One region of the Kitasatospora sp. NPDC087271 genome, then DNA from elsewhere that is predicted to be linked to it. Evidence: riboswitches for the same ligand, from Rfam matches in the RefSeq annotation. Region 1 holds a riboswitch; the other holds the start of a gene.

Region 1 (3,371 bases):
CGAGTTGATGCCGATCACCGAGCCGCTGGAGTCGAGCAGCGGGCCGCCGGAGTTGCCGGGGTTGATCGAGGCGTCGGTCTGCAGGGCGTTCATGTAGGAGGACTGGCCGCCGGTCTCGTCGCCGGAGGCGACCGGGCGGTCCTTGGCGCTGACGATGCCGCTGGTGACGGTGGACTCCAGGCCGTACGGCGCACCGATCGCGACGGTGGCGTCACCGACGTTGACCTTGTCGGAGTCGGCCAGCGGAAGCGGGGCCAGCTTGCTCTTCGGCGGGTTGTCGATCTTGACCACGGCGACGTCGTAGCCCTCGGCGTGGCCCAGCACGGACGCGTTGTAGGACGTGCCGTCGGCGAACTTGACCGTCAGTTTGCCGCCGTTGAGGGTCGGCGCGACCACGTGGTTGTTGGTGAGGATGTGGCCCTCGGTGTCGAAGACGAAGCCGGTGCCGGTGCCGGACTCGCCGTTGCCCTGCGCCTTGATGGTGACGACGCTGGGCAGCGCCTTCTGCGCGATGCCGGCGATCGAGCCGGGGGCGGGCTCGTTCTTCTGGGTGTTGCTGGCCTGGACGGTGGTGCTGCGGTGGTCGTCGGCGCTGTTGGTGCTGTCGTTGCGGTCCGCGACGGTCACGCCGAGCGCACCGCCGGCCACGCCGGCGACCAGCGCGACGGCGGCGATCAGGGCGACCAGGCCGCCGCGCTTCTTGCGCGGGCCGCCGGGGCCGCCGGGGTAGTCGGCCGGGTAGCCGAGCGGTCCGGCCGGGCCACCCGGGTAGCCCGCGCCGCCGCCGGCGTCGTGGGAGGCACCCCAGCCGCCGAGCGGCTGGCCGGCGCCGAACGGGTGGTGGCCGGGCGCGGGGTGCGCGGCGGGCGCGCCGGGGGCGGCCGGGGTGCCGTACGGGTCGTGCGGGCCGGCGGCGGGGACGCCGTGGGCCGGGGTGGCGTACGGGTTGGCACCCGGCGGCAGGGCCGGGCTCTCGGCGACGGGTGCGACGGGTGCCGCCGGCGCGGCCGGGACCGGCGGGGCGGGCGGCAGGACCGGCGGCGGCGCGTCGATGTAGCCGGTGGCGGCGTCGACCGGGGCGGCCGGTGCGTCGACGACCTGCGCGGCCGGGGCCTGCGGGGGCGCCTCCGGCGCGGGGACCTTGGTGAAGGCCACGGTGGGCTGGTACCCGCCCTCGGCCGGACCGCCCTCGGCCGCAACGCCCTCCGTCGGCGCCGCCTCAGCCGGTGCGGCCTCGGCGGCCGGAGCGGCCCCGGGCTCGGGGACCCGGCCGAAGGCCAGTGTCGGCTGGTGCCCGCCCGAGGCGTGGCCGTCGGAAGCGGGAACAGCCGCCGCCTGGCCGCCCGAGGGCTGCTCCCCCTGCGGCCCGGTGGGCCCAACCTCGCGCTCGGTGCTCACGAACGACCTCCATAGCTGACAGAACCAAGGACCATAGTTTTTCGTACTGCCGATTCGTTTGCCGTAAGGACCCCTCTGAATAACTCATAAGAATCCTTAGCCGCCGCCGACAGCCGGGCCGCCGACCAGGCTGTCCTGCGCCGACGACCGACCGACGACCGACCGACGACCGAGCGACGAGCAAGTCGACGGCCGAACCGAAGACCAGGCCGACGACCGGAGGCTCCCCACCTCCGCCGGGCGTCCCGCGATGCGGGCCGCACACCCCGTGGCCTTGGCGTTCACCCCCGGGCCGGTTAGCCTGTCGCTCACAACTGACACGCGGGAGCTTGGACCATCCAGGCTGAGAGTGCGCTGGTCGACCGTACGCCACGGGATCGTGGGCGGACCGTCGAGGGGGCGCAGACCGCCGGAACCTGTCCGGGTAATGCCGGCGTAGGGAGTATCGGCCATGTCGCCTGCTTCGCCATCCTCTTCTTCGGACGCGCCCGCGTCCAAGGGTTTCCCCGAACCGTCCCCGACCGCTCACGGCGGTGACAGCGGTCACGCGGGCCCCACCGGCACGGCGACCGCCGTCCTGGAGCGCCCGGAGCGTGCCGAGGCGCCGCTCGTGCTGGACACGGAGCCGCCGCGCACGCTGCGCTTCCGGGACCACTTCGCGCTCTGGATGAACCTGGGCGTCAGCCTGATCGGCTTCTCCACCGCCGCGACCGTGCTCGGCGCCAAGGGCGGCGAGCTGTCGCTGGCCGCCGCGGTGACCGCGATCGTGGCCGGCACCGTGGTCGGCACCGCGATGCTCGGCGTGGCCGCGCTGATCGGGGCCCGTACCGGCGCGCCCGCGATGGCGAACCTGCGCGGGCTGTTCGGCACCCGGCTGTCGTACGTCCCGACGGTGCTGAACATCGTCCAGTGCGTCGGCTGGGGCGTGTTCGAGCTGCTGACGATCGCGGCGGGCGCGCAGACCGTCGCCCACACCGACGGCTACCGCTGGCTGTTCGTGCTCCTGGCGGGCGCGCTGACCACCGCGCTGACCATCTGGCCGCTGGGCTCGATCGCGGTGCTGCGCCGCTTCGTGGCCGGTGCGGTCGCCGTCGCGATGGTGTACTTCACCGTCCAGCTGGGCCGCCAGGGGGTGCCCGACCCGGGCGCCGGCAACTGGCACGGCTTCCTGGGCGCCACCGACGCGATGATCGCGGTGTCGATCTCCTTCGTCCCGCTGGCCGCCGACTACACCCGGCACTCGCGCACCGCACGCTCGGCGTTCTGGGGCAGCTTCTCCGGCTACACGATCGCCCAGGTCTGGTGCTACGTGCTCGGCCTGATGGCCCTGCTGCAGTCCGACGGCGACCCGAACAAGATCTTCGACTCCTTCCTCGGCGTCTGGGCCGGCTGGCTGTTCCTGCTGGTGCTGGTGCTGCGCGAGACGGACCAGTCCTTCGCCAACGTGTACTCGACCGCGATGTCGGTGCAGAACCTGCTGCCGAAGGTGGACCGCCGGGTGCTGACCGGCGGGATCGGCCTGCTGATCACCGTGCTGGCACTGCAGATCGACAAGTTCACCGACACCTACACCAACTTCCTCGGTCTGATCGGCTCGGTCTTCGTGCCGCTGCTGGCGGTGCTGGCGGTGGACTACTTCTTCGGCGCCGGCCGGTACGGCTGGAACCTCTCCGCCGACGCGCCCTCGCGCCGCCTGATGCTGCTGCCGTGGGTGCTGGGCTTCGCGGTCTACCAGTTCATCGCGCCGACCGCGGTGGCCGGCTGGTGGACGGACTTCTGGACCTCCGCGCAGGACGCCCTGCACTTCACCCCGCAGGAGTGGACGTCCGCCTCGCTGTTCGCCTTCCTGGTGCCCGCACTGGTCACCTGGGGGCTCACCCCGCTGACCCGCAGGGCGGCGCTGAGCTGACCGACCGACACCGAAGACGGCCCCGCGGATTGGGGCCGTCTTCGCCTGCGCGTCACTTCCGCCG
Region 2 (3,371 bases), on a different contig from region 1:
GATGCGGCCGGCCCGGTGGGCGAACCGGCCCGCCTCGGCGGCGTGCCGCATCGCCTCGGCCATCAGCACCGGGTCCTGCGCCCTGGTCACCGCGGAGGCGAGCATCACCGCCGCGCAGCCCAGCTCCATCGCCAGCGCGACGTCCGAGGCGGTGCCGGCGCCCGCGTCCAGGATCACCGGGACGCCCGCGTCCTCCACGATCAGCTGGAAGTTGTGCGGGTTGCGGATGCCCAGGCCGGAGCCGATCGGCGAGCCCAGCGGCATGATCGCCGCGCAGCCGACGTCCTCCAGCTTGCGGGCCAGCACCGGGTCGTCGTTGGTGTACGGCAGCACCGTGAAGCCGTCGTCGACCAGGGTCTCGGCGGCGTCCAGCAGCTCGATCGGGTCCGGCAGGAGGGTCCGCTCGTCGGCGATCACCTCCAGCTTCACCCAGTCGGTGCCGAGCGCCTCGCGGGCCAGCCGGGCGGTCAGCACGGCCTCCCCGGCGGTGAAGCAGCCCGCCGTGTTGGGCAGCACCCGGATGCCGTTGCGGGTCAGCACGTCCAGGACGGAGCCCTGGGTGCCGGCGTCGACCCGGCGCATCGCCACGGTGGTCAGCTCGGTGCCGGAGGCCAGCAGCGCCCGTTCCAGGATCTCCAGGCTGGGTGCGCCGCCGGTGCCCATGATCAGCCGGGAGCCGAAGGACTCCCCGGCGATGGTCAGCAGGTCGTCAGCCATGTCAGCCTCCCTGGACGGCGGTGAGGATCTCGATCCGGTCGCCCGCCGACAGTTCCGTGGCCGGCCACGAACTGCGCGGCACCACGGCCTCGTTGAGGGCGGCGGCGACGCCGCTGTGGGCGGCGCTGAGGGTGGCCACCACCTCCGCGAGGGTGGTCGTGGCGGACACCCGGCGGGGCTCGCCGTTGACGGTCAGCCCGATCTCGGCCGGCGTGGTCTGGGCCGGTGTGATCTGGGCCGGTGTGGTCTGGGGTGGTGCGATCTCGGTCATGCGGAGGCCTTCGTGGTGGAGCGGTCGGGGGAGAACCGGGTGGGTGTGAACGGCTGTGCAAGCTCGGGGAGTTCGCCGGTCGCCAGGTACTCGGCGAGCAGGTCGGCGGTCACCGGGGTGAGCAGCACGCCGTTGCGGTAGTGGCCGGTGGCGGCGACCAGCCCGGGCAGCGCGGTCGGGCCCAGCAGCGGGGCGTTGTCCGGCGAGCCGGGACGCAGCCCGGCCGAGGTCTCCAGCAGCAGGAGTTCGGTGATGCCCGGCACCAACTCGTGGGCGTCGCGCAGCAGTTCGTACACCCCGCCGGCGGTGACCGTGGTGTCGTAGCCCTGCTCCTCGGTGGTCGCGCCGATCACCAGCTCGCCGTTCTCCCGGGGCACCAGGTACAGGTGCTGTCCGCGCACCACCGCGCGGACGTTGCGGGACAGGAACGGCCGGTACGCCTCGGGGATCCGCAGCCGCAGGATCTGCCCCTTCACCGGGCGGACGGCCGGCAGCACGCCCTCCGGCAGCCCGGGCAGCCGGTGGCTGTGCGGGCCGGCCGCGAGCACCACCTGGTCGGCCCTCCGGGTCTCGCCGGTGCCGAGCCGGGCGCCGACCGCGCGGCCGTCCTCGACCAGCAGCCCGACGGCCTCGGCCCGGTGGAGCACGACCCCGGCGAGCTCGCAGGCGGCCACCAGGGCGGTCAGCAGCCGGCGGGGATCCACCTGGTGGTCGTCCGCGACGTGCAGGCCGCCGCGCACGCCGGGGGCGAGCATCGGCTCCAGCCTGCGGGCCTCCCGGCCGGTCAGCCAGGCCGAGTCCAGGCCGAGCCGCTGGTGGAAGGCGTGCAACTCGCGCAGTTCCTCGCGGTCGTCGGAGTCCAGCGCGACGGCGATCGTGCCGCACCGGCGGTACCCGGTGTCCAGGCCGCCGCTCGCCTCGGTGAGCTCGGCGGCGAAGTCCCCGTACCGCTGGTTGGAGGCCATGCCGAGGCGCAGCAGCGGCTCCTCGCCGTACTGCAGCTCGGTGACCGGGGCGAGCATCCCGGCCGCGACCCCGGCCGCCCCGCCGCCGGGGGAGGGGTCGACCACGACGATGTTCCCCAGCCCGCGCCGCGCGGCGCGCCAGGCGACGGCGAGGCCGATGACGCCCCCGCCGATCACCAGCACGTCGGCGTGGGTTTCCTCGGGCAAGCGTGACAAGGCTGCTCTTCTCCCTTCGCCGGAATGACCCGGATCAGGTTCGGACGGTCGCGGGCCGTGCCAGCCCGCCTCTCAGCCCGGTACGCCGGGCTCCCGTGATGGTGCCCCCACCATAACGCCGGGGGCGGGCCCGGCCGAAGGCCCGTACGCGGGGTGGACGGGCCGGTGGCCCCGGCAGGGCGCTGAGTACAGTGACGGGCGTGGCAGAGCTGAACGGAACGGATCAGGTGGTCGTCGTCGGGGCCGGGCTGGCCGGGGCGCAGTGCGCCCTGAAGCTGCGGCAGGGTGGCTGGCGGGGGCGGATCACGCTGGTCGGGGAGGAGCCGCACGCGCCGTACGACCGGCCGCCGCTCTCCAAGGACGTGCTGCTCGGCAAGGCCGACGCCACCACCCTGGACATCGACTACCCGCACCTGGGCATCGAACTGCTCACCGGCCGCCGCGCCACCGGCCTCGCCCCCGGCGTGCTGCACACCGACGCCGGCGACCTCCCCTACGACGCCCTGGTGATCGCCACCGGCGCCACCCCGCGCGCCCTGCCCGGCGCCGAGCGCGCGCACCTGCTGCACACCCTGGACGACGCGCTGGCGCTGCGCGCCCTGCTGCGGCCCGGCCTGCGGCTGGTGCTGGTCGGCGCGGGCTGGATCGGCGCCGAGGTGTCCACCGCCGCCCGCGCGGCCGGCTGCGAGGTGACGGTGGTCGAGGCGGGCCCGGCGCCCGTCCCCGGCGCGCTGCCGGCCGAGGTCGGTTCGGCGATGGCCGCCTGGTACGCCGAGGCCGGTGTCGACCTGCGCTGCGGGGTCGGCGTGGCCGCCGTCGAGGAGGGCGCGGTGCTGCTGGCGGACGGCTCGCACCTGCCCGCCGACGAGGTCGTGGTCGGCGTCGGCGCCCGGCCCGCGACGGGCTGGCTGGCCGGTTCCGGCGTCGAGCTGGACGGCACCGGCGCCGTCCTGGTGGACGGGCGGCTGCGCACCGGCCTGCCCGGCGTCTTCGCGGCCGGGGACTGCGTCAGCTACCCGTCCGCCCGTTCCGGCGCCCGGCTGGCCGTCCAGCACTGGGACCACGCGTTGCAGTCCGGCGAGGCCGTGGCGGCCGCCGTCCTCGGCGCGGACGCGCCGCCGTACGACCCGGTGCCGTACTTCTGGTCGGAGCAGTTCGGGCGGATGGTCCAGTACGCCGGGCGGCACGCCGAGGGCGACGAA

What was found. Region 1 has a riboswitch for thiamine pyrophosphate ahead of ACIO9K_RS04970 (purine-cytosine permease family protein). Riboswitches for the same ligand answer to the same signal wherever they lie in the genome.
Region 2: another riboswitch for thiamine pyrophosphate. It lies ahead of thiO (glycine oxidase ThiO); the one in region 1 lies ahead of ACIO9K_RS04970 (purine-cytosine permease family protein).

What each region holds. Positions count from the first base shown of each region.
Region 1 is NZ_JBIUYQ010000002.1:408,186-411,556, forward strand. It holds gene ACIO9K_RS04965 (S1C family serine protease) at 1-1,398, opposite strand, end outside; TPP riboswitch at 1,710-1,857, shown strand; gene ACIO9K_RS04970 (purine-cytosine permease family protein) at 1,850-3,307, shown strand.
Region 2 is NZ_JBIUYQ010000016.1:152,159-155,529, reverse strand. It holds gene ACIO9K_RS25475 (thiazole synthase) at 1-717, opposite strand, end outside; gene thiS (sulfur carrier protein ThiS) at 719-988, opposite strand; gene thiO (glycine oxidase ThiO) at 985-2,160, opposite strand; TPP riboswitch at 2,164-2,276, opposite strand; gene ACIO9K_RS25460 (FAD-dependent oxidoreductase) at 2,361-3,371, shown strand, end outside.